Regions from separate parts of the Streptomyces sp. ADMS genome, predicted to be linked through region 1. Evidence: riboswitches for the same ligand, from Rfam matches in the RefSeq annotation. Region 1 holds a riboswitch; the other holds the start of a gene.

Region 1 (7,139 bases):
GTGCTCGCAGCCGCCGTAGTAGCGGCGGCCGGGGTAGCCCTCGGCGTACTTGTTGGTGAGAACCGAGCCCTGGGCCTCCATGACGGCGACCGGGGCGAAGTTCTCCGAGGCGATCATCTCCAGGGTGGACTGCTGACGGTGCAGCTCGGCGTCGACGGCTGCGGCGACGTCCGGGTCGAGCTCGTGCAGGGGAGTGTTCAGAAGCGACATGGGTCTGTACGTCCTTACGCCTGGGGGCCTCAGCTGCCGGAGAACGCGGTGTACTCGTCCGCGGAGAGCAGGTCGCCCGGCTCCTGGGAGACGCGCACCCTGAAGAGCCAGCCGCCCTCGAACGGGGCGGAGTTCACCAGCGACGGGTCGTTGGAGACGTCCTCGTTGACCTCGGTGACCTCACCGCTGACCGGGGAGTACAGGTCGCTGACGGACTTGGTCGACTCCAGCTCACCGCAGGTCTCACCCGCGGTCACCGTGGCACCGGCCTCGGGAAGCTGGACGTACACGACATCGCCGAGCGCGTTGGCCGCGTGCTCGGTGATACCGACTGTCGAGACGCCGTTCTCGGCGCCCGACAGCCACTCGTGCTCCTTGCTGTAGCGCAGCTGCTGGGGGTTGCTCATGGCCTGAATTCTCCTGTACGCGGGGGACTGGTCATGCATGGGGTACTACACGGACTGCCCGTGAACAGGGCAGGACACGGATGTGTTTCCGACGCTGCCAGAGTTACTTCCGGCGCTTGTAGAACGGCAGCGCCACGACCTCGTACGGCTCGTGACTGCCCCGGATGTCCACCCCCACGCCCGCCGAACCCGGCGCCGAGTGCGGCGCGTCGACGTACGCCATCGCGATCGGCTTGCCGAGGGTGGGAGAGGGGGCGCCCGAGGTGACCTCGCCGATCACCCGGCCGCCGGCGACGACCGCGTACCCGGCGCGCGGGACGCGACGGCCCTCGGCGACCAGGCCGACGAGTACCCGCGGCGGCTCGTACGAAGCGCGCTCGGCAGCCTCGCGCAGGGCGGCGCGGCCCACGAAGTCGCCCGCCTTCTCGAACTTGACCACCCGGCCGAGCCCGGCGTCGAAGGGGGTGAGGGAGGTGGTCAGCTCATGCCCGTACAGCGGCATGCCCGCCTCCAGGCGGAGTGTGTCCCGGCAGGACAGACCACAGGGGACGAGCCCGACGGGCGCGCCCGCCTCGGTCAGCGCCTGCCACACCTTCTCCGCGTCACCAGGCGCCACGAACAGCTCGAAGCCGTCCTCGCCCGTGTATCCGGTGCGCGCGATCAGGGCGGGGACACCGGCGACCGTGCCGGGCAGACCCGCGTAGTACTTCAGACCGTCGAGATCGGCGTCGGTGAGGGCGGCGAGGATGCCGGAGGACTCCGGGCCCTGTACGGCGATCAGCGCGTAGGCGTCCCGGTCGTCGCGGACCAGCGCGTCGAAGCTGTCGGACCGCTCCAGCAGGGCATCGAGCACGACCTGCGCGTTTCCGGCGTTGGCCACGACCAGGTACTCGGTCTCGGCCAGACGGTAGACGATCAGGTCGTCCAGGATGCCGCCGTCGGCCCGGCAGATCATGGTGTAGCGGGCGCGTCCCACGGCGACGGACCCGATGTTGCCGACCAGCGCGTGGTCGAGCAGCGCGGCGGCCTCCGGCCCGGTCACGGTGATCTCGCCCATGTGGGAGAGGTCGAAGAGGCCGGCCTTCGTGCGCACGGCGAGGTGCTCGTCGCGCTCGGAGGCGTACCGCAGGGGCATGTCCCAGCCGGCGAAGTCGGTCATGGTCGCGCCGAGCGAACGATGCAGGGCATCGAGCGCGGTCAGACGCAGAGGGCTACTGCTCATCGGTTGTGCTCCCAGGGCATGACGGCGAGGTCGTTCCTCCCCATCTGTCATCGGAACCTGAGAGGTTCGTCGTGACCACGAGCGTGAAAACACAGGTCACAGACTTGCACCTTGGGTGGGGCCACTGGTCGCCAGGACCGGGGGCCCGCTTTTCAGATGTGCCTCGCCCGCGCGGTAACGGGGCCTGAGAGATTCAAGGGAGGGACTTGCTCCTTCGGCGCCCGGGCACCCAGGGGTGTCCGGAACTCTCCCGCGCGGATTCAAGCGGCCGGTATGCAGTTGGCGGGCACATCATCGCACGCATTGGTTCGGCCCGGCAGGGGGACCCTTCACAGGGGGAGCACAGCCCCGCCACCGGTGTACATACCGCCCTGTAGCAGGCCTGTTGCAGTAAGCGGACCCAAACGAGAGACACCGCGTATTACCTTCTCTTTACACTCGACGGGGACGGTACTTCCCGACCCCATGGGAGGACGATCACGGTGAACAGGACCACGGCGTATGCGGCGACCACGGCCCTCGCACTGACCGACGCGCTGCCCGCACAGCCGGCCGCCCCGGCCCGGGAGGCGTGCGCCTCGCGCCCGGCACCCGTGATCCGCGATCTGCGGCAGCGCTCGGGCCACAGCCCGTACGGCCTCACCTTCGGCGCCCGCGACCTTGTCGTGGTCACCGGTCTGCCCGGCAGCGGCAAGTCCACGCTGATGCGCCGGGCGGTGCGCGCCACCGGCATCGACTCCCAGAACACCCGCGACCGCTGGGACGCCCGTACGCCCTCCTTCCTCCCCTATGCCGTCTACCGGCCCCTGGTCCGCCTCGCCCACTACGCCGGACTGCGCCGCGCCCTGCGCTCCGGCGCCGGAGTCGTCGTCCACGACTGCGGTACGCAGGCCTGGGTGCGCGGCTGGCTGGCCCGCGAGGCCCGCCGCCGGGGCGGCACCCTGCATCTGCTCCTCCTCGACGTCACCCCCGACGAGGCGCTGGAGGGTCAGCGCGAACGCGGCCGGGGCGTCTCGCGGTACGCGTTCCTGCGCCACCGTCAGGCCGCCTCGCGGCTGCTGCGCTCGGTGGAGAAGGGGAACCTGCCGGAGGGCTGCGACTCGGCGGTGCTGATCGACCGGGACGCGGCGGACACCCTGCGCAGGATCGACTTCGCGGACTGACCTCCGTAGCAGCCGGGGCCGGTTAGGGTTTTGCCCATTAAGGGACTCCCACCAAGGGACTCATGACAGCGGTTCACAGCAGGCGGTAGGCAGATGGACATCCCGGCGGACTCCCCCCCGGACTTTCCCGGGGGTTTTCCCGCGGAGGCGTACCACCGTTCGCACGGCGGATGGCCCGGCAACGAGCTGGAGGAGGTGCTCTCGGCGTCCCTCGGCGTCCCCGGCGCGGGCGCCCGCATCGTCGAGGTCCTCGGCCGCAGCTTCGTCTGGGTCCCCCTCCCGTCCGGCGGCGGCGCCCACACCGGCCCCCTGGATCTGCCCACGATGGAGATCGCGGGCCAGGCGTACGTACCGGTCTTCAGCTCGGAGGATCAGTTCCGGCAGGTCGTCGGCGCCCATGTGCCGTACACCGTGGCGCCCGCCGTCGAGTTCGCCCGTGGCCTGCCGCCCCAGGTCGGCATCGCCGTGAACCCGGACGGCGTGGTCGGCGTCCCCCTGCCGCCCCCGGCCGTGGCCGAACTCTGCCGCTCCGGCCGCACCGTCCTCGACGGCGCCGCAGGCGGCCGGGTCCGCCTCTACGAGCCCAACTGGCAGGAGGATCCGGTCGACTTCCTCGCCGCCGCCTCGACGGAGTTCGCCGGCACAGGCGTGGTGCTGACGGCCCGCCGCTGCCTGGCGACCATCGAGACGTCGGCCCCCGTCATGTTCATCGGGGTGGAACTCTCCCCCTGGGACCCTCTGGCCCGCACCATCCCCATGGACGCGCTGGGCAGGGCGTTGGGCGCAGCGGAACCCAAGTGGCCGGTAAACCTGGTCTTCCTGGACGCGGCCCAGGACCCGGTGACGGACTGGCTGAGGGAGAAGGTCCGTCCCTTCTACCGACACGGGCACTGAGAAGCGCCCCGAAGGGGGACGGGGCTGTGACATCTTGCGGCTGTGCCGCGTGGGCGCGACCAGCCACAATGACCGGCAGCCGCCGAAGCGCAGCAGGTCCCGAGCTCTTGGGCGACCTTCCTGCAGACCGTGTCTGTCAGCGGCGCCGCTTAAGCTGGGAACGCACAACTCGGTAGGGGTTACGAAGGGGCGATAATGGTGAGCGCGTCGGGCACGGCCGCGGCCGGTCAGGTCGAGCACATGCTGCGCCAGGTGACGCCCGGGCGTTACGACGCCTACGAGGCGCTCCTGCGAGCCCTCGCAACCCCGTCCTCCGGCCAGATCTGGATGCTGCTTTGGCACGGCCAGGCCGGCTCGCCGGACGCCCAGTACGGAAACATGCAGGTCGAGGGGTACGGCTACGCGCCGTGCGTGACCTCAGCCCAGGAACTGTCGGTCAGCGGCTGGAACAGGTCGTACGAGGTGGTCGACGGCCTCGACGTGGCCCGCACCCTCTACCCGGACCAGTACGGCCTCTGGCTCAACCCGCACTCCCCGGGCGGCGGCGTCGGCATCCCCTGGCTCGATCTGCGCCGGATCGCGACGGGCCTGGAGCGCCAGCCCGCCGGACCCCTGCGCCTGGCCGAACCCGGCATCGAGATCCCGCAGTTCTACGCCCTCCTCTCGCAGAACGCCCACCGCACCCCGGCGGTCCGCTCCCTGCGCCGCGCCTGGGTGCAGCCGGCACTCGGGGCGCCGTATCTCGCCATCGGGCTGGACGTGTACGACACGTCGCCGCCCGCCGTCGACTCCGTGCGCGCGATGATGCAGCAGTCGATAGGAGCGGTCCCCGACGGGCTGCCGGTGTCGACGGTGGCGATGTCGGACGAGCAGGACCCGGTCGTGATGTGGCTGCGTGCGAACGCCCGCCCGTTCTACGACCGCGAGGCCCACGCGATCGCCGCCCCGCCCCAGACACAGCAGGCTCCGGCCGGCGGATACGGCTATCCGCCCGCGCGGGGTCTCTACTGAGCGGATCTTCATCCGGACGGCCGAATTCGCGCGACACTGTCTTCGCGCGTAGATCGCGGCGAATCGTCGCAATGGTGTTGATTTGCCCCTTGTGTCCCAACTGCCCCGCGTCCGACGGGCGTTACCCGCTGTTCGGATAACGGAATCCCCAGGACAGCATCACGGTTGCGCATACTTTCGCCGACAGACCTTCCACGTGATCGCCGAATCACTGAAGACTCGCCTGTCAGACGATGGGGGCGGCGGTCCCTGCGGTCGACAGTGCGTGGTTAAGTCGACTAATCAGCACGGATCGTCACGCAGGATCAGCCAGGAACAGCACCAGCCGAGTGGGCCGCACCATCTGCGACCCGTGCCCGGCGAGCAAGTGAATCAAGCCGCGGACAGCGGCAGGCGTAGGCCGGTCACCACCGGCGAGAGGGGTCGGGTCACTGTGACCGCACCGATCGAGACCACCGCAGCGGCAGCCGAGGCACAGCCGGAGGCTGTGCTCATCGGCGCCGGTAAGGGGCAGATCGAGGGCCGTTCCCTGGGGCAGATCGCCTGGTCCCGGTTCAAGAGGGACAAGGTGGCGGTCGCCGGCGGTGTCATCGTCATCCTGCTGGTGCTGACCGCGATGCTCTCCCGGCCCATCCAGGCCCTGTTCGGCCTCGACCCCAACGCCTTCAACCAGGACCTGATCGACCCCAACACCTCCCTCCCCAAGGGCGGCTTCGGCGGCATGAGCTGGGACCACCCGCTCGGTGTCGAACCGAAGTTCGGGCGCGACATCGCGACCCGCATCCTGGAGGGCTCCTGGGTCTCGCTGGTCGTCGCGTTCGGCGCCACGATCCTGTCCAACGTGATCGGCACGATCCTCGGTGTGGTCGCCGGCTACTACGGCGGACGGGTCGACACGGTCATCAGCCGGCTGATGGACACCTTCCTCGCCTTCCCCCTCCTGCTCTTCGCCATCGCCATCTCCGCCACGCTCCAGGGCGGCGCGTTCGGCCTCGAAGGGCTGCCGCTCCACATCACCGTGCTGATCTTCGTCATCGGCTTCTTCAACTGGCCCTACCTGGGCCGCATCGTCCGGGGCCAGACGCTGGCCCTGCGCGAGCGCGAGTTCGTGGACGCCTCCCGGGGAATGGGCGCCAAGGGGCCGTACATCCTCTTCCGGGAGCTGCTGCCGAACCTGGTCGGCCCGATCATCGTCTACTCGACGCTGCTCATCCCGACCAACATCCTCTTCGAGGCGTCCCTGAGCTTCCTCGGCGTCGGCATCCAGCCCCCGCAGGCTTCCTGGGGCGGCATGCTCAACCAGGCGGTCGACTTCTACCAGGTCGACCCGCAGTACATGATCGTGCCCGGCCTCGCCATCTTCGTGACCGTCCTGGCGTTCAACCTGCTCGGCGACGGTCTCCGGGACGCACTCGACCCGCGCAGCCGCTGATGCGGTCGTGTCGGGAGTTCAGCAAGTTTCCACTAATGGAGGAGAAGCAGACCATCATGCGAAGGTCAGCGCTGGCCGCGGTTGCGGCGATCGGAACTGTGAGTCTGCTGCTCGCAGGCTGCAGCAAAGCCGATGACGATTCGACGACGGACGGTACCAAGGCGGCTGGGGCCGACGCAGCGACCAAGGGTGTCGTCAACGCCTCCACCCAGAAGGGGGGCACGGTCACCTACGAGTACTCCGATGTCCCGGACTCCTTCGACCCCGGCAACACGTACTACGGGTACATGTTCAACCTCAGCCGGCTGTACGCCCGCCCGCTGATGACCTTCAAGCCCGGTCCGGGCGACGAGGGCAACGAGCTGGTCCCGGACCTCGCCGAGAGCGCCGGTGTGCCGAGCGACGGCGGCAAGACCTGGACGTACAAGCTCCGTTCGGGGCTGAAGTACGAGGACGGCACCGCGATCACCTCGAAGGACGTCAAGTACGCCGTCGAGCGCTCCAACTTCGCGCGTGACGTGCTCTCCCTCGGCCCGAACTACTTCCAGCAGTTCCTCGACGGCGGCGACAAGTACCAGGGCCCCTACAAGGACAAGAGCGCCGGGGGCCTCGCGTCCATCCAGACGCCGGACGACACCACGATCGTCTTCAAGCTCAACCGCGCCTTCCAGGAGTTCGACTACCTGGCCGCGCAGCCGCAGACCGCTCCGGTGCCCCAGGCCAAGGACAAGGGCATCGACTACGTCAAGAGCATCGTGTCCTCGGGCTCGTACAAGTTCCAGAGCTATGACGAGGGCAAG
Region 2 (7,139 bases), on a different contig from region 1:
CCGGCGTCGAGCGCCTCGATGTCGCCGTCGACCCCGAACGCGGTCCATACGGCACCCAGCTGGGCCCGCGTGGTGGTCTCGTCGCAGGAGACGGACAGCCGGTCGTCATCGACGAGGTGCACGTTGACCCCGTGCTCGCGCGCTGCGGCGGCGACCTCGCCGGCCTTCCCGGGCACCCGGACGGTGAGCGTGTCGAAGTAGGCCCCGTGGACGACCTCGACGCCGCCCGCCGTCAGCCCCGCGGCGAGGATCGTGGCGTACCGGTGGGTGCGCCGGGCGATGGTCCGCAGCCCCTCGGGCCCGTGGTGGACGGCGTACATGCCGGCCATCACGGCCAGCAGGACCTGGGCCGTGCAGATGTTGCTGGTCGCTTTCTCGCGGCGGATGTGCTGCTCGCGCGTCTGCAGGGCGAGCCGGTACGCCTTGTGGCCTTCCGCGTCCACGGAGACGCCCACGAGCCGCCCCGGCAGGCTGCGCGCGAACTGTTCGCGCACCGCCATGTATCCGGCGTGCGGCCCGCCGAAGCCCATCGGCACCCCGAACCGCTGCGTCGTCCCGACCGCGATGTCCGCACCCATCTCACCGGGCGAGGTGAGCAGCGTCAGGGCCAGCAGATCGGCGGCGACGCTGACCACGGCACCGAGAGCGTGCGCCTGCTCGACGACGGGCTTCAGATCCCGTACGGCGCCGGAGGCGCCCGGGTACTGCAGGAGCACACCGTTGATCCCGCGCCCTGCGATGTCGTCCGGAATGCCTGCGCTCAGGTCGGCGACGACAACCTCGACGCCGGTCGGCTCGGCCCGCGTCTCGATCACGGCGATGGTCTGCGGCAGGGCGTCCGCGTCGACCAGGAAGAGCCCCTTCTTGTTCTTGCCCATGCGCCGGGACAGCGCCATCGCCTCGGCGGCCGCGGTGCCCTCGTCGAGCAGGGAGGCGCCGGAGGTGGGCAGCCCGGTGAGGTCGGCGACCATGGTCTGGAAGTTCAGCAGCGCTTCGAGACGCCCCTGCGAGATCTCCGGCTGGTACGGCGTGTAAGCGGTGTACCAGGCCGGGTTCTCCATCACGTTCCGCAGGATGACCGGCGGGGTGAAGGTCCCGTAGTATCCGAGCCCGATCATGGACCCCAGCACCTGGTTCCGGTCGGCCAGGGAGCGCAACTCGGCCAGCACCTCGGCCTCGGTACGGGCGCCCGGCAGGGCGAGCGCATCGGCGTTCCTGATCACATCCGGGACCGCGGCGGCCGTCAACTCGTCGAGCGAGCCGTATCCGACCTGCGCGAGCATCTTGGCCCGGTCCTCGTGGTCGGGCCCGATATGACGACGCTCGAAGGGCGTGCCCTGTTCGAGTTCGGCGAGCGGAGTGCGGTGGGCGGTCATTGCGGAGGCCTCCTGGTCGTCGCGACCTTCGAGGGGCACCACGGCACGGGTGCCCGAACGGCCTCCCCCTCTGTCATCTCAACCTGAGAGCTTCACCGGGCCGCAAACGCGCTGACGTCCCGGTTTTCACCGTCGGTGAGAGCGGAAGCCGTAGACACCCGCTCTGCTTTCCAGAGTGACCTCGTCCGTGCGGTACAGGGGCCTGAGAGATTCCGGGGAGGATTTGCTCCTTCGGCGCCTCCGAGGTTCCGGAGGACTCTCCCGCACGGGGTCAGCAGCCATTGGCCAGCCTATCAGCGGGGCCCGCGCACAGACCTTCGAGTGGCCACCATCCCCGATGTGCTCTTTTGTAGTACTTACGGATGATTTACGACCAACGGAGGGTCCGTGCAGACCGAAATCGATCCGCGCAACCTGATCGGCCGAAAGGCCTTCGACCGCAACGGCACCAAGATCGGCACGATCGACGAGATCTACCTCGACGACGCGACGGGAGTACCGGAGTGGGCGGCCATAAGGACAGGGCTGTTCTCCAGGGACGCTTTCGTGCCCCTGGAGCCCAGCGAACTGATCGACGGCACGCTGCGCGTTCCCTTCGAGCGGGCCCTGATCAAGGACGCTCCCGACTTCGGCGTGGGCCGCCATCTCTCCCCGGAACAGGAACTCCAGCTCTACCACCACTACGGCCTCGACGTGGCGCCCCCTCCCCCGGTCCCGGACCACGACTTCGGCAAGCTGGCAGGCACGGACGACACCTGACCCGTCGGCCCCTCATCCACACCGTCGGGTCTTCGCGGCCCGGAAGACACCAACGGCAGCGGACCCGCCGGCTCCAGCGCGGGATCGTCGGTCCGGAACGTACGCACCCGTCCGGGCTGCTCCGAGTCCGGCGTCTCGAACCGAACGGTCACCCGCCCCAGCCCGCTCCCCTGCACCCACCCGTGCCCGAAGTCGGCATGCCGTACGTCGTGCCCCGTGGTCCAGCGCCGCTCGGCGGGCGCCTCCTGCGAGTCGACGGCCTCGCGCTCCGACGCCTCCACCGGATCGAGTACCGCCAACTCCCCGGCGGCCTGGGCGAACAGGTCCTCCTGTGTGTAGTCGGCAAGGCCGCTGACCCCGACCCCCAGCAGCCGCACACCACCCGTCGTGTCCACGGACTCCAGGAGCCGGGCAGCCGCCTCCCGCACCACCGCGGGGGCGTCCGTAGGCCCCCGGAGCGTCTCCGACCGGGTCAGCGTGGAGAAGTCGTACCTCCGCACCTTGAGGACAATGGTGCGTCCGGACAACCCGGCGTCGCGCAGCCGCCGCACGCACCGGTCGGCCAGCCGCTGCACCTCCGTCCCCACCCGGACCCGGTCGTGGATGTCCACGTCGTACGTGCCCTCGACCGACACGGACTTCGTCTCCCGTTCCGCAACCACGGGCCGGACGTCGCGCGCCAGCGCCATCGCATACAGCGCGTGCCCGTGAGCCTTCCCGAGCAGCCGTACGAGCTCGTCCTCGCCCGCCTCGGCCAGTTCGTCGACCGTGCCGATCCCGGCCCGCCGCAGATGGTCCCCGGTCGCCGGGCCGACCCCGGGCAGGGTCCGCACCGGCATCGGCCCGAGCAGTGCCCGCTCCGTCCCGGGTTCGATCACCACCAGCCCGTCCGGCTTGGCCTGCTCCGAGGCGATCTTCGCGAGCATCTTGGAGGCGGCGAGCCCCACCGACCCCGTGAGCCCCGTGACGGCCCGTATGTCCGCGCGCAGCTTGATCCCGGCCTGCCGCGCCGACAACTCGTCCCAGGCCGCTCCCCCGGCCTCCAGATCCACGAACGCCTCGTCCAGGCTCAGCGGCTCCACGAGTGGCGACAACGCGTGCAGAAGCCCCATGACCTGCTCGCTGATCGAGCGGTAGAAGCCACCCCTGGGCACGAGATACGCGGCATTCGGCGCGAGCCGGCGCGCCTGCGCCATGGGCATCGCGGAGTTCACCCCGAAAACCCGGGCCTCGTACGAAGCGGTGGCCACCACCCCGCGCGGTCCGAGCCCGCCCACGACAACGGCTTTCCCGCGCAGGCTCGGCTTGGACGCCTGCTCCGCCGAGGCGAAGAAGGCATCCATGTCGAGATGCAGGATGGTGGGCGCGTTTCTCACATCACCGATGCTGCCCTACGCCACTGACAATGCCCCGGAACGCGGGGCGCCGCTCAGACCGCCCGGTTGCGCCGCCGCGCCAGCTCGTCCGTGGGGTTGTGTCCTACAAGCGTCTCGCCGGTGTCGACGCGCTCGCCGTGCAACTGCGAGAGAGCGCTTTCCACATCCCGCCACACCACGCCGACGGCGATGCCGAAAATGCCCTGCCCGCCCTGAAGCAGGGCGTGCACTTCGTCGGGGGACGTGCACTCGTAGACGGTCGCGCCGTCGCTCATCAGCGTCAGTCGCTCCAGGTCGCGGAACTCGCACGCCCGCAGATGCTGGACCGCGGTACGGATGTTCTGCAGCGACACGCCAGTGTCCAGAAAGCGCTTGACGATCTTCAGGACGACAACGTCCCGGAAACTGTAGAGCCGCTGGGTCCCCGACCCGTGCGCGGGCCGCACGCTCGGCTCCACCAAGCCGGTACGGGCCCAGTAGTCCAACTGCCGGTAAGTGATGCCGGCCGCCGCGCACGCCGTGGGGCCGCGGTAGCCGATGTCCTCGGACGCCATGGATGTCGCCCCTCCGCCGCCTGGTACAGCCGTCGGCCGCCGCGGAAGGTGATCGGCCGCGCTGCCATGAAGCGGGTACGGGCCGCTCTCCCCCAGACCACGTCCGGGGGCACCCCCAGCCGTACCGTCGCCGCTGCTTCTCACGCCGACCTCCGTCCTTGACCTGCCTTCTCGACGGTAGGCAGTCACCAGGGGCGCGTCAACGATCGCCACACTCGGCACGCCGAGTGATAATCACCCTAGGAGTGGTTTCCCGTACCCCACCGCGGGGAAAGGCTAGCCGAATGCGCTCCGCGTGGGCCGCACGACGCTCTCACACGCCGCTGGCAATTGCCATCATCCTTGACGTCACGGGCCAAAGACACGGCCCCACCGACCATCGGGTCCGTGGGGCGGCCCGAGCCTCATCAGCCGTCGCCCGCGAAGCTCACTGACTGTTGGTTCCGAAGTCCTCGGGGGAGATCTGGTCGAGGAACTCGCGGAACTTCTCCACTTCGTCCTCCTGCTCGTCAGGGATCGCGATCCCGGCGTCGTCGAGCACTCCGTCACTGCCGTAGATCGGTGTCCCGGTACGCAGCGCCAGCGCTATGGCGTCGGACGGACGGGCGCTCACCTCAACTCCACTGGCGAACACCAGCTCCGCGTAGAAGACGCCCTCGCGCAGGTCCGTGATGCGCACTTCGGTGAGCTCCTGGCCGACGGCCTCCAGCACGTCCTTGAACAGGTCGTGGGTCAGCGGTCGTGCGGGGGCCATGCCCTGCTGGGCGAAGGCGATCGCCGTCGCCTCCCCCGGTCCGATCCAGATGGGGAGGTAGCGGTCGCCTCCCACTTCACGCAGAAGCACGATCGGTTGGTTGGAGGGCATTTCGACCCGGACACCTACGACATCGAGCTCGTTCACACAGCAACCCTAGGCCGTGCCCGGGACGTTTGGGTAGTCGGGCACGGAACGGGTGGCCGATCCACCGTCCGGCGACCCTTCCCGCTCAGGGCTGCCGCACTCCCAGCGCGATACGCACCAGGGCCGCGTGCAGCTTCACCGTGAGCCCCGACAGTTCCCTGCTGCGGGTCTCCGCGAGGGCCCTGGTCTGCGGATTGCGGTGACGCTTGAGCGGGGCCACCACCTGGTCGACCAGGCCGGCCTCGCGCTCGGCCGCAGCCTTCATCACCCGCAGATGCCGGGGCTCGATCCCGAACCGCCCCAGCTCGGCGACGAGCGCGGCGACGGTGACCGTCTCCGCGTCGTACGCCCCGTCGGGCAACGGCGCGATCAGTCCGTACGACTGCCACTCCTGGAGCTCCTCGTCACCGATCTCGGCGGCTGCGAGCAGCTCGGCTCGGCCGATCCGAACAGCTGTGGGCCCTTCGGGCTCCAGGACCGGTTCGCCGTCCCGCTGACGGCCGACGCTGGGGAGCGGGACGGCCTCCCCGCGCTCCATGGCGTCCAGATACTCCCTGATCACCTTCAGGGGCAGGTAGTGATCCCGCTGCATTCTCAGGACATGGCCGAGGCGCTCGACGTCCTCCGGGCTGAACTTGCGGTACCCCGACGGGGTCCGCTGCGGCTCGATGAGCCCCTCCGACTCCAGAAAACGGATCTTGGAGATGGTGACTTCGGGGAACTCGTCACGCAGCACGTTCAGCACGGTGCCGATGCTCATCAGCCCACTGTCCGCGGCGGCGATGCCGTGCCCGGCACCGCCGCTCGGTGTTTGAAGCATGGACCTTCCCTGGGGTCCCCCCGGACTCAGTCCGGAGGAGGGTCAGTAGCCCCGCTGGCTCGCGTAGAACACCAGCCGGTACTTGCCGATCTGCACCTCGTCACCGTTTGACAGGGCGACCTGGTCGATCCGCTCACGGTTGACGTACGTGCCGTTGAGGCTGCCCACATCGGCGACCGTGAACATGCCGTCCTGGCCACGTCGGAACTCCACGTGACGGCGCGAGACGGTCACGTCGTCCAGGAAGATGTCGCTCTGCGGGTGACGCCCTGCCGTGGTCAGTTCACCGTCCAGGAGGAAGCGGCTGCCCGAGTTCGGGCCGCGGCGCACCACCAGAAGCGCCGAACCGAGCGGCAACGCGTCCACCGCGGCCTGCGCCTCGGGCGAGAGCATCGGCATCTGCGTCTGACCGGTCACCTCGGCGTCGTACGCCTCGATACCGGAGATCGAGATCGTGGACGTCGTCTCCGACGGACGCTCAGCGGCGACCCCCGCCCGCAGCGGCGCACCACAGTTGGAGCAGAAGCGGCTGTTCTCCGCGTTGCGGTTACCGCACCTCGTACACACCAGGGCCGACATCGACGGATCCTCCTGCCGCGGCTGCCCCGCCGGGGCATTGGACGCATTGGGGTCGGAGGAAAACTCTCCACCCGTACTTGAGGTTGACGGTTCCCCGAAACCTATGCGCCCGGACTGGGCAGGGTCAACAGACGGCACGCCCTGACCTCCGGGAACGTCACCGCCCGGACCGCCGACCTGGTCCCGGAACAGGGGACGCTGGCCCTCTGCGTCGGGCTGCGCGCGATGACGGGCGGTCGCGTTGCTGTCGCTGCCCTCTCGCGCGCTCTTGCCGCCGAACAACTTCGCAAACAACTTCACGGGCGATTCCCCTTGACCGAAACAGACCCGCCCGTGGGGCAGGACGAACCCTGACTGCACCTACCGGTCGACCCGGACATCCTCACAACGTCCGTCTCCACCTGACAGTTTCCACCACGCACCACCCATTCGGTGCGTCGACCCCCCGCAACCTCATGCCCTCCCCGGACGACCCCCATGCACCGCCGGTTCACTGGGAGGACGACCGAGCGTAGTCAGGCTGCTTCGCCGCCCGCAAGGCGTCCACGACGATCTTGTCCGCCCGCTCCACGGTAACGGTGGCCTGCTCCTTCTCCAGGCTCTGCACCACACCTCCGGGGATGTTGAGCGCCGGTTCGAGGTCCTGCGGCTTGCCGATGACCTTGAAACGATAGGGAGCGTCGATCTTGTTCCCGTCGACGCTCACTCCTCCACCGTCCTCGTCCGCCAGAAAGGTCCCCGCGACGACCCGTACGCCGTTCACCTGGATCGCCT

The links. Region 1 has a riboswitch for glycine ahead of gcvT (glycine cleavage system aminomethyltransferase GcvT). Riboswitches for the same ligand answer to the same signal wherever they lie in the genome.
Region 2: linked by a shared signal. The riboswitch ahead of gcvP (aminomethyl-transferring glycine dehydrogenase) and the one ahead of gcvT (glycine cleavage system aminomethyltransferase GcvT) in region 1 are both predicted to bind glycine.

What each region holds. Positions count from the first base shown of each region.
Region 1 is NZ_JAVFVX010000143.1:2,840-9,978, forward strand. It holds gene glyA (serine hydroxymethyltransferase) at 1-210, opposite strand, end outside; gene gcvH (glycine cleavage system protein GcvH) at 240-617, opposite strand; gene gcvT (glycine cleavage system aminomethyltransferase GcvT) at 721-1,839, opposite strand; glycine riboswitch at 2,002-2,102, opposite strand; gene RB628_RS35845 (AAA family ATPase) at 2,322-3,002, shown strand; gene RB628_RS35850 (enhanced serine sensitivity protein SseB) at 3,096-3,896, shown strand; gene RB628_RS35855 (enhanced serine sensitivity protein SseB C-terminal domain-containing protein) at 4,095-4,907, shown strand; gene RB628_RS35860 (ABC transporter permease) at 5,341-6,339, shown strand; gene RB628_RS35865 (ABC transporter substrate-binding protein) at 6,375-7,139, shown strand, end outside.
Region 2 is NZ_JAVFVX010000029.1:65,603-72,741, forward strand. It holds gene gcvP (aminomethyl-transferring glycine dehydrogenase) at 1-1,376, opposite strand, end outside; glycine riboswitch at 1,557-1,650, opposite strand; gene RB628_RS15395 (PRC-barrel domain-containing protein) at 1,764-2,135, shown strand; gene RB628_RS15400 (DNA polymerase IV) at 2,057-3,511, opposite strand; gene RB628_RS15405 (MerR family transcriptional regulator) at 3,565-4,209, opposite strand; gene RB628_RS15410 (bifunctional nuclease family protein) at 4,493-4,966, opposite strand; gene RB628_RS15415 (MerR family transcriptional regulator) at 5,052-5,786, opposite strand; gene RB628_RS42620 (FHA domain-containing protein) at 5,829-6,725, opposite strand; gene RB628_RS15425 (DUF881 domain-containing protein) at 6,856-7,139, opposite strand, start outside.